DNA from 2 places in the Luteimonas sp. Soil_C_5 genome. Region 1 is predicted to be linked to the other one. Evidence: predicted binding sites of a transcription regulator. Region 1 holds the regulator's gene; the other holds the start of a gene.
The links. Region 1 encodes FliA, which starts transcription of late flagellar genes. Its sites were predicted from a motif close to TAAAGTTTNNCNNNCNNNGGCCGATAA; they were not measured.

Region 2: a site for FliA is predicted at 5,876-5,902, ahead of AC3A5K_RS16150 (HDOD domain-containing protein). Genes of this name have one in related genera too.

What each region holds. Positions count from the first base shown of each region.
Region 1 is NZ_JBDGKA010000001.1:585,947-593,677, reverse strand. It holds gene motD (flagellar motor protein MotD) at 1-666, opposite strand, end outside; gene AC3A5K_RS02950 (flagellar motor protein) at 673-1,413, opposite strand; gene AC3A5K_RS02945 (chemotaxis protein CheA) at 1,833-3,776, opposite strand; gene AC3A5K_RS02940 (protein phosphatase CheZ) at 3,966-4,568, opposite strand; gene AC3A5K_RS02935 (chemotaxis response regulator CheY) at 4,565-4,957, opposite strand; gene AC3A5K_RS02930 (RNA polymerase sigma factor FliA) at 5,015-5,770, opposite strand; gene AC3A5K_RS02925 (P-loop NTPase) at 5,767-6,624, opposite strand; gene flhF (flagellar biosynthesis GTPase FlhF) at 6,611-7,731, opposite strand, start outside.
Region 2 is NZ_JBDGKA010000006.1:137,867-145,597, reverse strand. It holds gene AC3A5K_RS16165 (winged helix-turn-helix domain-containing protein) at 1-287, shown strand, start outside; gene AC3A5K_RS16160 (helix-turn-helix domain-containing protein) at 398-1,255, shown strand; gene AC3A5K_RS16155 (TonB-dependent receptor plug domain-containing protein) at 1,449-4,346, shown strand; gene AC3A5K_RS16150 (HDOD domain-containing protein) at 4,689-5,798, opposite strand; gene ppa (inorganic diphosphatase) at 5,927-6,457, opposite strand; gene AC3A5K_RS16140 (M91 family zinc metallopeptidase) at 6,653-7,731, shown strand, end outside.

The DNA of each region.
Region 1 (7,731 bases):
CAGTTCCCAGTTCGACGGGAACTGCGCGGTCGCGATCGGGCGGTCGTCGGTGTACCCCTCGATCCGGATCGGATTGGGCAGGTCGCGCAGCACGCCGGCCAGGCGGCCCAGCAGTTCCTGCGCGCCGAAATCCAGACCGGCCGAGCCGCTCTGGAAGAGGATGTCGCTGTTGATCTCGACCTCGAGCCACAGATCCGAACGGCGCACCGTGATCAGCCGCGCGCGGACCATTTCCGACAGCGTGTCCTCGAGCTGCAGCGCGATCCGCGCCAGCTGCTCACGCGAGGCCGCAAGCGAGGCGGCGTCGGCACCGCCGTCGCCCATCCGGTCGGCGCGCATCTTCGATTCCAGCATCGGCGCCAGCGGCGAATCGAGCAGCGGCGCCTGGCTGGGGCCGCTGTGCGAGCCGCGCGGCGTCGGCATCGGCCGCCCCACCATGGCCTCGCTGCGCTGGTTGTCGCCCATCTGGATCGGCTCGATCGCGCGCGGCGGCGCGTTGAACGCGCTGGCCAGCGACGCCGCGACCGCGCGGTACTTGCCCTCGTTGAGCGAGGACACCGCGTACATCACCACGAAAAAGGCGAGCAGCAGCGTCACCAGGTCGCCGTAGGGAATGGCCCAGGCTTCGTGGTTGACGTGATCCTCGTGGGGCTTTTTGCGGGCCATGACAGGTCAGTGCAGGAAGCCGGCGAGCCGCGCCTCGATGTTGCGCGGATTCTCGCCCTGGGCGATCGCGATCAGCCCTTCGATCGCCAGCTCGCGCTCGCCGCTGCGGCGGCCGATCACGCTCTTGAGCTTGGCCGCCATCGGCAGGAAGAACAGGTTGGCCGAGGCGATGCCGTAGATCGTCGCGGTGAACGCGGCGGCGATGCCGACGCCGAGCTTGCTCGGATCGGCGAGGTTCTTCATCACCGCGATCAGACCCAGTACCGCGCCGACGATGCCGAGCGTCGGCGCATAGATGCCCATGCCCTCGAACACCTTGGCGGCGGCCAGATCATTGTGTTCCTCGCCCTGCAGGTCGATTTCCAGCATGTGCCGGATCGCCTCGGGCTCGACGCCGTCGACCAGCATCTGCAGGCCCTTCTTCAGGAACGGATCGGTCTGCGCCTCGACGTGGCTTTCCAGTCCCAGCAGCCCCTGCTTGCGCGATACGTTGCTCCACTCCAGCAGCTGCGCGATCAGCGCGGCGCGGTCGGAGACCGGCGGCTTGATCACCCAGCCGGCGATGTGCATCGCATGCTTGAACACCGGCGCCGGCGTGTGCAGCAGGATCGAGGCGACCGTGCCGACCATGACGATCAGGAAGGCGGCCGGCGACCACAGGGCACCGAGACCGGCGCCCTTGAGCACGCTGCCGCCCAACAGGGCGACCACGGCAAGCACGATTCCGGCGACGCTGAAAATATCCATGACGTTGGTATCGGCGGGGGGGGAGGGGACTTGAGGAAGGGCGGGGATTGGGGATTGGTGATTCGGGATTCGTGATTGGTGATTCGAAAGAGCAGCAGCCGTGCCGTTCCCGGGCGTTGCGAGCTTTCAGAATCGTGGGATGGACCCGTCATTCCCGCGCAGGCGGGGCTTTTAACAGCCGAACGGCTGGTCATCCATGGACGTCAATCCTCTTGGCGCCAACGTCCCTGGATCCCCGCCTGCGCGGGGATGACGGTGGATGACGGATCCGGGATCTGGCGAGGTCTGCCAGACCAGCCGTCCGCTTCCCTGAAGCCGGGGCAATGAGGAAGCAGCGGCTGTTCCGAATCACCGCTTTCAACGGACGCATGTCCGGTCATCACCAATCACGAATGACGAATGACGAATCACCCCCCCCATCACCGCTTCAACGCATCCACATCGAGAATCAGCGCCAGCCTGCCGTCGCCGATCAGCGTCGCGCCCGCATAACCGGGCAGGCCGCGCAGCGCACGCGGCAGCGGTTTGATGACGACTTCCTCGCGGCCGCGGACTTCGTCGACGACCAGGCCGAAGCGGCTGTCGCCGCGCTGCAGGACGACGATGGTCAGCAGGGTCGTGTCCTGCGCCGGCTGGCCCAGCCAGTGGCGCAGGTCGAGCAACGACAGCGTGTGCGACCGGCGGTCGAGTGCGGCGCGGCCGTCGAACCAGTTCACCGTGCGCGCAGGTGCGTGCAGCACTTCCTGCACGCGCGCCAGTGGCAGCGCGTAGCAGTCGTCGGCGGCGTGGACCAGCAGCGTCGGCAGGATGGCGAGCGTCAGCGGCACGCGCAGCGAGAAGCGGCTGCCGCGTCCCAGTTCCGACTGCACCTGGATCTGGCCACCGAGTTCGCGGATGCGCGACTGCACGACGTCCATGCCCACGCCACGGCCGGAGATGTCGCTGACCTCGTCGCGGGTGGAGAAGCCGGCGAGGAAGATCAGGTTGAGACATTCCTCGGCGTTGAGGCGCGCGGCGGATTCGGCGTCGATCAGGCCCTTGTCGCGGGCCTTGGCGCGCAGCCGTTCGGGATCGATGCCGGCGCCGTCGTCGTGGATCTCGATGCCGACGTAATCGCCCTGCTGCTGCGCGATCAGGCGCACGCGGCCGGCACGTGGCTTGCCGGTCGCCTCTCGTAAGGCGGGCATCTCGATGCCGTGGTCGATCGCATTGCGCACCAGATGAATCAGCGGATCGGCCAGTGCCTCGACGAGGTTGCGGTCGAGTTCGGTCTCCGCGCCGACGAGGTCGAGATCCACTTCCTTGTCGAGCGCGCGGGCGACGTCGCGGGCGAGCTTGGGAAAGCGCGAGAACACCTTGCCGACCGGCTGCATGCGCGTGCGCATGACGGCGCCCTGCAGACGCGCGGTGGCGTTGTCGAGCGTGGTGACCGCGCGGTCGAGATCCTCGTCGCGCAGCCGTGCGCGCAGGGTCTTCAGCCGGTTGCGCGCCAGCACGAGTTCGCCGACCAGGTCGACGATGACGTCGAGCCGCTTGGTGTCGACGCGCACGGTCTGTTCGCGTTCGGACGGCGCGGCGGATGTCTTCGGCGCTGCGGCGGGCGGTGCGGTGCGCGGCGCCGGTCGCGGAATGGCCGCCGGCGCGGGTGCCGCTGCAGCCGGCGCAGGTGTCTGCGTGCCCGGCGCGGCGCCGCCGTGCAACTGGTCGAGCAGGGCTTCGAATTCGTCGTCGTCGATCATGTCGGCGACGGGCTTGGCCGCGTTCCCTGCAGGCGCGGCCACGCCGGGCGCGGCGCCACCATGCAGCTGGTCGAGCAGGGCCTCGAACTCGTCGTCGTCGATCATCGCCGGCGCGGCAGTCGCCTGCGTGCCCGGCACCCCGTCACCATGCAACTGGTCGAGCAGGGCTTCGAATTCGTCGTCGGAAATCATGTCGTCGCCGGCAGCAGCGACCACGGGCGCGGCTGCACGCACCGGCGCCGCTGCAGGCGCATCGGCAGGCGCGAAGCCCGCGATCAGTTCGGCCGGCGCGCTCGGCACGGTGTCGTCGGTCTCGATCGCGTCGACCATCGCCTGCAGCCAGTCCAGCGACTGCTGCGCGGCGTCGAAATGGCGCGGCAGCAGCGCGGTCTGGCCGGCACGCACCATGCCCAGGGTTTCCTCGGCCGCGTGGCACAGCTCGACCAGCGGCGTCGCGCCGAGGAAGCCGGCGCCGCCCTTGAGCGTGTGGAATGCGCGGAAGACCGCGTTGAGACGCTCGCGGTCGTCGGGCGTCTGTTCCAGACCGACCAGCTGGCCGCCGAGGTCGTCGAGCAGTTCGCGGGCTTCGAGGACGAAGTCGGCAACGATGTCGGGCGACTGCATCAGCGTCGACCCGCGCCGGTGGACCGGGCGATCGCAGCGCCGCCGGTGCACACGTCCGCCCGTCCGGCAGCACAGGCGTGCGCGCGCAGCGGCGTGATCAGGCGTTCGTGTTTCGACATCAGCATTCCCGTTCCTGCCGCGCGCGCGAGGGGACGCGGCGCGGTCTGTTCCAACCGCGTGGTGAGATCTTCAGAGCCCCAGATGCGACAGCAGATCGTCCGCGTCGCTCTGGCCGACCGTGTTGCGGTCGAGGCCGGAAACCGACGGTCCGTTGCCGCGCTGGTTGTCTTCCTTCGGCGGCAGACCGAGGGCACCGAAGCCCTCGTGCACGCCGCGGACGATGCCGGCGACGCGGCGGATGATCTGGCCGCCGAGGTCCTGGTGGCTCTGCGCCAGCGCCATCTCGCGCAGGTTCTCGCGCAGCGATTCGACGGTGGCGATCTGGGTCTCGTCGAGCGGACCTTCCTTGAGCCGGGCGACGAGCGCGCGGCTTTCGTCGATCAGGTCCAGCGTGCGGTGTGTGGCCTGTTCGGTCATCTCGACCACGTGGTCCAGACGCGCGCAGGCATCATCCAGACCGCTGCCTTCGGCGGGCGTGGGCGGCAGGGTGTCCAGCGCCTGCGACAGTTCGCGGGCGAGCCGGCCGAGGCCGGTGACCAGGGTGCGCGCGCGCGCATTGGCCAGCGCGTCGACCTGCCGGCGCCAGCCGTCCTCGTCGCCGCGCTCCAGCGCTTCCAGCGCGTCGTGCAGCAGGTTGGCCAGACGGGTGCGTTCGATGTCGGGCGTCGTCATGCCGCGGTCCCCAGGCGCTCGAAGATCTTGCCGAGCTTCTCTTCCAGGGTCTGCGCGGTGAACGGCTTGATGATGTAGCCGTTCACGCCGTTCTGCGCGGCCTCGATGATCTGCTCGCGCTTGGCTTCGGCGGTCACCATCAGCACCGGCAACGCGCGGAACCTGGGATCGGCGCGGATCTCGCGCAGCAGCTCGATGCCGGTCATGCCGGGCATGTTCCAGTCGGTCACCACCAGCTCCACCGCATCCTGGCGCAGCACGGCCAGCGCACTGTGGCCGTCTTCCGCCTCGACCGTGTTGTTGAAGCCCAGATCGGACAGCAGGTTCTTGACGATCCGGCGCATCGTCGAGAAATCGTCGACGATCAGGATGCGGATGTTCTTGTTCAAAACGTGTTCCTCGAAAAAAGCGTGCTGCGATACGGGGTGGGGCACGGGCCCCGGAGGTCAGTCGTCGGCACCGAAGCCGGTGTCCGCAAGTTCGAAAGCGGTGAGGCGGCCGCGCAGGCGGACCACGGCCTGGCCATGGATCTGGCAGACGCGCGATTCGCTGACGCCGAGCACCGCGCCGATCTCCTTCAGATTCAGTTCCTGCTCGTAGTACAGCGACAGCACCAGCTGCTCGCGCTCGGGCAGGTGGCCGATCGCGCCCATCAGCTCGCGACCGAACTCGCCGCGCACCAGCGCTTCCTGCGGCGTCGGGCCGCCGCGACGGTTGACCGGCTCGACCTCGCCGTGGTCTTCGATGTGCGAATCCAGACTCAGCACCTGGCCGCGCGCGGCGTCTTCCAGCAGGCGCTGGTATTCGCCCAGCGGCAGGTCGAGTTTCGCTGCGACCTCGTGCGCGCTGGCGGCGCGGCCGGTGCTCTGTTCGATCTCGCGGATCGCGGCAGCGGCTTCGCGGGCGCGCCGGTGCACGGAGCGCGGCACCCAGTCGCCACGGCGGATCTCGTCGATCATCGAGCCGCGGATGCGGATCGAGGCATAGGTCTCGAACGACGCGCCCTGTTCGGCGTCGTAGCTGCGCGAGGCCTCGAACAGGCCGATCATGCCGGCCTGCACCAGATCGTCGATCTCGACGCTGGCCGGCAGTCGCGCGGCCAGGTGATGGGCGATGCGGCGGACCAGTTCGGCGTGCTGGACCAGCGGATCGACCGTGGCCGTGCGTTGCACCGCCTGGTACTGGCGAGCGGCGAGGTTCATGCGGTCGCTCCCTGGCGCAGCATGCGCTCGACGAAGAACTCGACGTGGCCGCGCGGCGCGGTCGGCGCCTGCCAGCGCGAGATGCGACGGGCGATCTCGATCAGCGCACGCGCGGACGGACTGCCGGGATAGGCCAGCACCACGGCCTGCTGGCGCTGCACGGCCATGCGCAGCCAGTCGCACTGCGGCACCGCGCCGAGGTAGTTCAGCGACACGTCGCCGATGAAGCGCTCGCACACGCGCGAAAGCTTCTCGTGCAGATTGCGGCCTTCCTGCGGGCTGCGGACCATGTTGGCCACCACCTGCACGCGGTCCACGCCGCGCTCGCGCGCCAGCACCTTGATCAGTGCGTAGGCGTCGGTGATCGAGGCGGGTTCGTCGCAGACCACGACGATCGCGTCCTGTGCGGCCTGGCAGAAGGTCAGCACCGAATCGGTGATGCCGGCGGCGGTATCGACGACCAGCAGGTCGAGCTCACGCTGCAGGTCGTTGAAGACGTTGACCAGACCGGCATGTTCGGCCGGACGCAGTTCGGCCATGTGCCGGCGGCCGGACGCCGCCGGGACCACCAGCACGCCGCCGGGTCCTTCGATGATCACTTCGTCGAGCGAGCAGCGGCCGGCGACCAGGTCGGCCAGCGTGCGCTGCGGCGACAGGCCCAGCAGCACGTCCACATTGGCCAGGCCCAGGTCGGCGTCCAGCAGCAGCGTGCGCTGGCCCATGCCCGACAGCGCGACCGACAGGTTGGCCGAGACGTTGGTCTTGCCCACGCCGCCCTTGCCACCGGTGACGGCGAGGGTGCGGACAGGCTGGAATGGGGTGGCGGACATCGGCAGGCGCTCAGGCGACGGCATGGTCGTGATTCCGGAATGCGTGCTCCGGGACAATCGGCTTATCGGCATCGCGGCGGAGATCTTCAAGGCGGAGCACCAGATGGGCGGCATTGGCCCGGTGCAGGTCTTCGGGAATGCGCTGGCCGTCGGTCACCCAGGTCAGCGGCAGCTGGTGGTCGACCGCCACCGACAGGGCGCTGCCCAGGCGGCCGGTTTCGTCCAGCTTGGTCAGCACCACGCCCTGCGGGCGGGCGTTCTCGAACCGGCGCACCACTTCGTCCAGGTCCGCGAAATGGGTGTTGGCCGGCAGCACCAGCAAGGTGCGCACCTGGCGCGCGGCACGCAGCCAGTTGAGCTGGCCGGCGAGGGCGCGGTCGCGCTGGCTTAGGCCGGCGGTGTCGACCAGCACCAGGCGGTAGTCCTGCAGCTTCTGCAGCAGCTGGATCAGGCCGGTCTCGCTGTCGGCCTCGTGCACGGCGATGCCGAGCTGGCGGCCGTAGCTGTGCAGCTGTTCGCGGCCGCCGACGCGCGAGGTGTCGGTGGTGATCAGGGCAACGTCGCGCGGCTGGTGCTGGGCGGCGTACAGCGCGGCCAGCTTGGCGATGGTGGTGGTCTTGCCGGCGCCGGTGGGACCGACGAGGGCGATCACGCCGGCTTCGGCCAGCGGGTCGATCGGGCAGATCGGCAGGCGCTTGGACAGCAGCGCCAGCATCAGGCCGCGGACGCGGGCATCCGGGGTGTCGGCGGGGATCTGCAGCACGGTGTCGCGGGTGATGCCTGCATCGAAGCCGTAGTCCTCCATCAGTTCCATCGCCTGGGCGCGCGCCGGCGAACCGCGCAGGCGCTCGTCGGTGAGGCGCGCCATCTCGCGCTCGATCATCGATCGCATCTGCGACAGCTCGTCGCGCATCTGCGCCAGTTCTCCGTCGCTGGCAGGCGCCTGCGGGGTCGGCACGGCGGCCAGAACGACGGGCGCGACCGGCGCAGGCACCGGCGGCGACGGAATCTCGTCGCGCACCGGCGGGGCGACCGCGACTTTTTCGACCTGCGGCGTGTCGTCGCGATGGCCGGCGGCCAGCAACTGGGCGAAGGTCGGGCCATCGATGTCGAAGGTCGCCGGCTCGGACG
Region 2 (7,731 bases), on a different contig from region 1:
TGTCGCCGGATGGTCGCGTGGCGTATCTCGACGGGGACGCCGGGTGCCGCTCGCGGCTGTCGCTTTTTACTGTCGGGCCGGTGGATCTCAAGCCTCATCCGGTGCATTGCCTGTCCACCGGACATCGAAGCGCGACCAACGGATTCAGCGCTGCGGGCACCCACTGGATGGTCTCCGTGGCTTCCGAGGATGGAACGGATATCGGATTCATGCCGTTGCCGTTCAAACAGAACGACCAGGAGAGCGTCGCCAAGTGGTTGTTGTCACTGAGAAAAAAGGTTTCGTAATTTCTTCGGGTCGTACCGGGCAACAATTTCGGCAAAGTCTTGGCGCGCTTTCGGGCAAGCCGGCGAGCAGGTCGGCATAACACCTGCCTCTGAAGGCAAATGGTGTGCGCATGCAAGCTCCCGTCTGGTCGGCCCGTGGCCATGTGTTGCAATTCGAATCGATCGACGATGCGTCTGCGCAATGCGTCGGGGCGGCGCGACTCGGCGCCATCCAGATGTCGGCACCGGTCTTCAATATCTGGGTGCAGGTGCGTGGCGATGGCTGGATCGAATCCCGCGAGGGTCGCTTCCGCATGCGCCGCGGCGACTGGATGGCGTTCGAGAAGGAATCGACTCCGCTGATCCAGGCCGGTCCGCGTGGCGTCTGCATCGGCGTCGCGCTGGATGCCCGTGCGCTCGACAGCCTGCAGGCGCTCAACGATGGCAGCCTGTACGCCGGTCGCGGTCGTCTGCCGTCCCAGGAACTCCGGATGCTGCTGCGCCTGTGGCGCGAGGCCTCGGTCGCAGACGATGACGGCGTCGCCATTCGGCCGCTGCTGCTCCAGCTGGCGGCGGTGCAGCGGGATCTCGCTGCGCGCGTGCGGCGCTGCCCGGGTCGCTCGCGTACGCGCAAGCGCCAAGTGTTCGGCCGCATGCAGCGCGCGCGCCTCTATCTGGAAGGCCATAGCGACCGTGTCGTGCGGATCAGTGAACTCGCCGACCTGACCAGCTTCTCGAGCTGGTACTTCTCCAAGGCGTTCCATGCGCTGTATGACGAAAGCCCGCAGGCACTGTCGGTGCGTTTGAGGCTGGAACGCGCAGGACTGCTGCTGCGGACCACGTCGATGATGATCGGTGAAGTCGCCGCTGCAACCGGTTTCGATAACTGCTGCAGCTTCGCGAGGGCGTTCAAGAGCCATCATGGAATGCCGGCAAGCCGATACCGCACTGCACATGCAGTCAAACCCGCTGCCGCCAGCGCGAGCTGAGCTGATCCAGCCCTGAAGTCTGTTGCGCCGCGATGACGGAGTTCCCGCATCGCGGCGTTTTCGTGTGTGGCGCCACATTCGGCACAGACACCAACCGCCACCCGCAAGGCATGAACAGAGGGTGCAGTCGTACCGTGCTGAAGGCGTTTTTAACGCGTCAGTAACGCAACACACACTCTGGAGAGAGAACTTGATGAATCTTCGCACTCCCGCATTGCGGAAGGGGCTCCTGCCCATCGCAGTGTTGACGGCCCTCGTGCCGGCGGCCGTGTCCGCCCAGGAACAGGCAACCGCCACTGGTGCCACCACGCTCGACCGCATCCAGGTCACCGGCTCGCGCATCCGCAAGGTCGACGTCGAGAACGCACAGCCGATCCAGACGATCTCGCGCACCGAGATCGAGAACCAGGGTTTCCAGTCCATCGGCGACATCCTGCAGAACATCGCTGCGACGGGCAGCCCGGCGCTCAGCCGTTCCAACCCGCTTTCGTCGGGCGAGAGCCCGGGCGGTACCTACGTCGACCTGCGCAACCTTGGTCCCGAGCGTACGCTTGTGCTGCTCAATGGCCGACGCCTGGGCGTCAACAATGATGGCCTGCAGGATCTCGCGACGATTCCGTCGTCGATGGTCGAACGCATTGAAGTGCTGAAGGACGGTGCCTCGTCGTTGTATGGTTCCGACGCGGTTGCCGGTGTGATCAACGTGATCACCCGCCGCAACTTCGACGGCGCGGAGGCCAATGCTTACTACGGTCAGTACGGCCAGGGCGACGGCGCAGTGCAGTCGTTTGACTTCACCATTGGTTCGCAGGGCGAGCGCAGCTCCATCGTGTTCGGCGCACAGTACGACAAGGAGGATCCGGTCTGGGCACGCGACCGTGCCTTCTCGCGTTTCTCTGACCCGGGTCAGGACGAGAGCTGGAACTACACCACCGTGGGTGCGATCGGCAACATCCGCAACCCGGACCGCAGCGAAGACGCGCCGGCATGGCTGGTGCTGCGTGACGGCGGTGATCCGAGCAACCTGGCTGACTACCGGCCGCAGGTCAATCCGGGCGGCGGCGTCATCGGCGACACCAGCAATGCCGCTGAGCAGATGATGCTCAAAACCGGCATGGAGCGTACGTCGATCTTCACGAGTGCGGATTTCGATCTCACGGACAATCTCCGCCTCGTGACCGACGCCAGCTTCAACCGCCGTGAGACCAGCGTGCAGGTTGCGGGTTATCCGCTGCAGAGCGGTGCGGTGGATGTGCAGACGCCGATGAGCGCCGACAGCTACTTCAATCCCACCGGTGACGTGCTCGACTTCCGTCGTCGTGGCACCGAAGTGCCACGCACGACTGATCGTCGTCTCGACACCTATCGTTTCGGCGCGTCCCTCGAAGGCTCGTTCGAGGCAGGTGATCGCTTCTTCGACTGGGATGCCGGCTACCTCTTCACCCGCGGCGATGCGACGATCCGCGGACAGGGCGACTTCAACAAGCTCGCCGTGCGTGAGGCGGTCGGTCCGTCGTTCCTCAACGCTGATGGGGTTGTACAGTGCGGCACGGCAGACAGCCCGATCGCGCTGGCTAACTGCACCCCGTGGAGCCCGGTGCTGAGCGAAGGCCCGAACTCGTTGGCCAATCCGGATATCCAGCGCCGTTTCTTCCTGATGGAAAACGCGACGTCGGAGACGACGACTCACAACTACTTCGCGAACTTCAGCGGCACCCTGGCCACCCTGCCGGCCGGCGACCTCAGCTTCGCGACCGGCTTGGAGAACCGCCGCGTGAGCGGTCGTTACTCGCCCGACGCGTTCGCACAGACCGGTAATTCGACCAATCTCGCGTCACAGGAGACCAGCGGCGGCTACAGCGTCAACGAGGCTTACCTTGAGCTCGACATCCCGCTGCTGGCGGATCTGCCGGGCGCGCAGGAATTGGCGATTAACGTTGCCAGCCGTTACTCGGATTACGACGTTTTCGGCGACACCACCAACAGCAAGGCGAGCTTCCGCTGGCGCCCGATCGAAGATCTGCTGGTCCGCGGTACTTGGGCCGAAGGTTTCCGCGCGCCGGCTGTGTCCGACCTGTACGGTGGCATTGGTCAGACCTTTGATCGCTACACGGACCCCTGCGACACCGTCAGCGGTTCCGCAGCGAGCAATGCCGCGGTCTATGAGCGCTGTGCAGCTGCGATCGCGGGCTATGCGGGCTTCACCTATGCGGACGATGAAGACGGCAACGTTGGTTACCAGCAGACCGGACAGGGCGGCCTGCTCGCCTATGGTGGCCAGACCGGTACGCCCTTCCTCAGCGGTTCCAACGCAGACCTGACGCCGGAGCGTTCGGTCAGCCGTTCGCTTGGTCTGGTGTACAGCCCGCAGTTCGTCAACGGACTCGGCGTGTCGCTCGACTGGTGGAAGACCCGCATTGACAACGTCGTGACCGCGTTCAGCGCGTCGGGAATCCTGACCGATTGCTATGTCTACGATATCGCGTCGCAGTGCGACTTCTTCACTCGTGACGAAGCAACCGGCACAGTGGACGATCTGACCCGTCTGGGTCGCAACGCGGGTTACTGGGAAGTCGAGGGTTACGACTTCGAGGTCAACTACGTGCTGCCTGCCACCAGCGTCGGCAACTTCGGGGTGAACTGGGCGACAACGTACTACAGCGACTTCGACATCAAGTCCGACAACACCGACAACACCACGCCGCGTCCGCAGGTCGGTTTTGGTGGCACGTTCCGCACGCGTTCGGTCGCAACCCTGAACTGGGATAACGGTGACTTCGGCGCCAGCTGGACGGCCCGTTACTTCTCCGGCGTCAAGGAGCAGTGCTACTACAGCAACACCTGCAACATGCTGGGCTACATCGATCGTGACGGCATCGCGCAGGCGCAGAACAAGACCGGCTCCAACACGTTCAACGACGTGCAGGTCCGCTGGAACGCGCCTTGGAACGCGACTGTTTCGGCAGGCGTGAACAACGTCTTTGATCGCGTCGGTCCGCTGATGTACACCCAGCCGAACAGCGGCTTCTCCTATCAGGGCAGTTTTGACATCGGTCGTTTCATGTACATGAAGTACCAGCAGCGCTTCTGATCGCTTCGGTGATCCAGTGATGCAGAAAGGCGGGCCTTCGGGCCCGCCTTTTTTTGTGCCGGGTCCTGCAGATGCATGAGGGTAGGCGGACAAATGGCACCGCGGGCCAGACGTTTCGCGCACGTTCCATCAATGCGCACGCGTGCGCGTCATCGCCGGATCCGCGTGTCGGAAACCTGCGTCTGGCGCGGCCGGCGTTTAGATCTCTGGAGGCCGCTTCATGCAGTCAGGTGCCCAGAAAAGCCCCGCGCATCATCCCGATCAAGCGGACACGACAACGCGCACCGGCCGCCGTGAAGCGGACAGTGCCGACTGCAAAAGGGTCGTTGGTCGAGCCCGCCGTCAGGCGGGCTGGGTGTCCTCGACGCCGCGCAGGCGATCGGCCTGTGCGCGCCAGCCGTCGAGCTTGTCGAGTACGCCGGTGCGCTGCAGATAATCCTCGCGCACGGGTTCGCCGGCGGCGAGTGCAGTGGCGACATGGACCGCGCCGGTGACCCAGAAGCTGCGGGTGCCGGCGCGCGCGGGATCGCGCTGGAACGCGACGGCCTCGATGATCGGCATCGGCAGGCCCCACAGGCCCAGCAGATAGGCACCGGCTTCGGTATGGCCCGGCGCATCGGCAGGCTGGGTGTCGGCCGGGGCACGCTCATCCCGGATGCCCGGCAGCAACAGGCCGATGTCGGCCAGCAGGGCGGCGGTGGCGCCGAGCTCGGCGCTGGATTCGGGCAGCATGCGGCGGGCGAGCTGCGAGGCGACCAGTGCGCGCTGCTGCATTGCGGGCCGGTCGAGATCACCACGCGCGGAATGCGCGAAGACTTCGCTGGCCAGCACCAGGTCGCGCATCGTCGCCATGCCGAGCCGGGTCACGGCCGAGCGCAGGTCGGTGATGGTGCGGCCGGCGGAGAAATACGCCGAGTTGCACAGCTGCAGGACCTTGGCCGCGATCGCGGGATCCCCTGAAATCAGCTGCGCGATGTCGTTGGCCGTGGTGTCGTCGTCGGCTTCCAGCGCGTGTGCCAGCGCCAGATAGGTCTGCGGCGGCGACGGCAGTTTTTCGATCTGACCGATGCGCTCGCGCAGGGCCGGATTGTCGAGCAGCTCGCGCAGTTCCTCGAGGCTGCCGATCGCTTCCAGCAGCTGCGCCTCGCCGACGGGCAGCGGCAGGAACCGGTGGGCCAGCGACAGCACGCGCGCGGGCGGCTGACCGCCGAACACGGCGATGCGCGAGGTTTCAGGGCGCAGCGTGCGGATCTGGCCGAGCAGCGTGGCGACCGGCATGTCCGGCAGCGTCGGCGCGACCACCACGACATCCTGCGGCGCGTCGGCGATCAAAGCCGTGGCGGTGGTGCCGTCGATGGCGCGCTGGACCTGCCAGCCGTCATCCATGTCGGCCACGAGGGCGATGAGATCGGACGGCAGGCTGTCTTCGCCGCCCACGAACAGAATACGCACGATGGAAATCCCCTGAGCGCCGCGGCACCCACCCGGTGGCGTCGGCTCGCAACGATAGTAGCAACCACGCCGCCCCGGTATCGGGCGGCGTGTCGCGAACTGTGACGGCGGCGACGCCGCCGTGGCGCTTACTCGGCCGCGTAGGCCGCAATCGCCTCATTGAGCAGCGCCTTGGCTTCCGCCGCGTTGCCCCAGCCGCTGATCTTCACCCACTTGCCCTTCTCGAGATCCTTGTAGTGCTCGAAGAAGTGGCCGATGCGCTCGAGCCAATGGGCCGAGACCTTGTCGAGATCGTCGACATGCGCGTAGCCGCCGAACACCTTGTCGACCGGCACCGCAAGGATCTTTTCGTCGCTGCCCGCCTCGTCGGTCATCTTCAGCACGCCGACCGGACGGCAGCGGATCACCGAACCCGGGATCAGCGGCAGCGGCAGCACCACCAGCACGTCGGCCGGGTCGCCGTCACCGCAGACGGTGTTGGGCACGTAGCCGTAGTTGCAGGGATAGCGCATCGGCGTGGACAGGATGCGGTCGACGAAGATCGCGCCGCTTTCCTTGTCGACCTCGTACTTGACCGGCTCGGCGTCCTTCGGGATCTCGATGATGACGTTGATTTCGTCCGGCGGGTTCTTGCCGGTGGGGACGGAGTCCAGGCCCATTGCGATGCACTTCCAGTGGTCGATAAGAACGCCCATTTTACGACCAACGGATGTTGCAGCGCAGAACCGGTGTCGGGCGATGGTTTCGGGTGCAACCGCGGACGCCCGGCCGGACCAAGGGTACGCCCCAGTATGGTCAGGCCATACGCCAGCGTACATATGAGGCCCGACTTTCGCTGACGCAGGCCCGTTCCGATGACCACGCTCGATTCGCTGTCCCCGAACGCCGCTGCCGCCCAGGGCTACTGGCAGAACCCGCTGGCCCCGAACGATACGCATACGCATGACGGTCCGGCGGCCGGCGGCGTCGACGATCATGCCGACATCGGGAGCCTGGACGACGGTCCGGACATCGCCAAGCGGGAAGCGCCCGAGCGCGCGCCCAACGGTGCGATCGGTATCGATGGGGGCAGCACCAACTCCACGGGGCGCACCACCGGCAGCACGCCCGACGGCAAGCCGGTCGTCAGCGACAAGTTGCACAGCGATGCGCAGGTCGACGTGACCCGCGAGCGCACCCAGGCGCAGGGCTACATCAGCCGCGACCAGGTGGTGTTCACCACCGGCACAGGCGACGACAAGGTCGGCGTGAGCCAGCGCGACGACGGCACGCTGGACGTGTCGGTCAACGGCGAAAGCTACGAAGTGCGCCTCGCCGAAGGGCAGGAACTGACCCTGCGCACCGGCGCCGGCAACGACACCATCCAGGTCGCGCCGAACGTCCAGGTTAACGTCGTCGTCGATGCCGGCGACGGCAACAACGACATCAATGTCGAAGGCGACGGCGACAACCGCATCAGCAGCGGCGACGGCGACGACACCATCCGCGCCACCGGCAGCGGCCGCAACGACATCCACACAACCGGCGGCACCAACGAGATCTTCGGCGGCAGCGGCGTCAACGTGATCTACGGCGGCGACGGCAGCGACACCATCCACGCCGGCACCGGTACCAACTACATCGAAGGCGGCCGCGGTAACGATGTGATCCACGGCGGCGGCACGTTCGACATCCTCTCCGCCGGCGGTGGCGATGATGTGGTCAATGTCGGCGATGGCCGTACGACGGTCTATGCCGGCGCAGGCAGCGACACGATCGAAGGCGCGAACGCGCAGACCACGATCTATTCGGAAGCCAGCGACATCGTCAACGCGGCGACGGGCGCGCGCCCGACCGTCGTCAACGTCGAGATCGATAACACCGTCGGCGATCGCGGCGTGCGCGTGCAGGGCTCCGATGCCTTCGTGCAGCGCATGCAGTCCGAACTGGATTT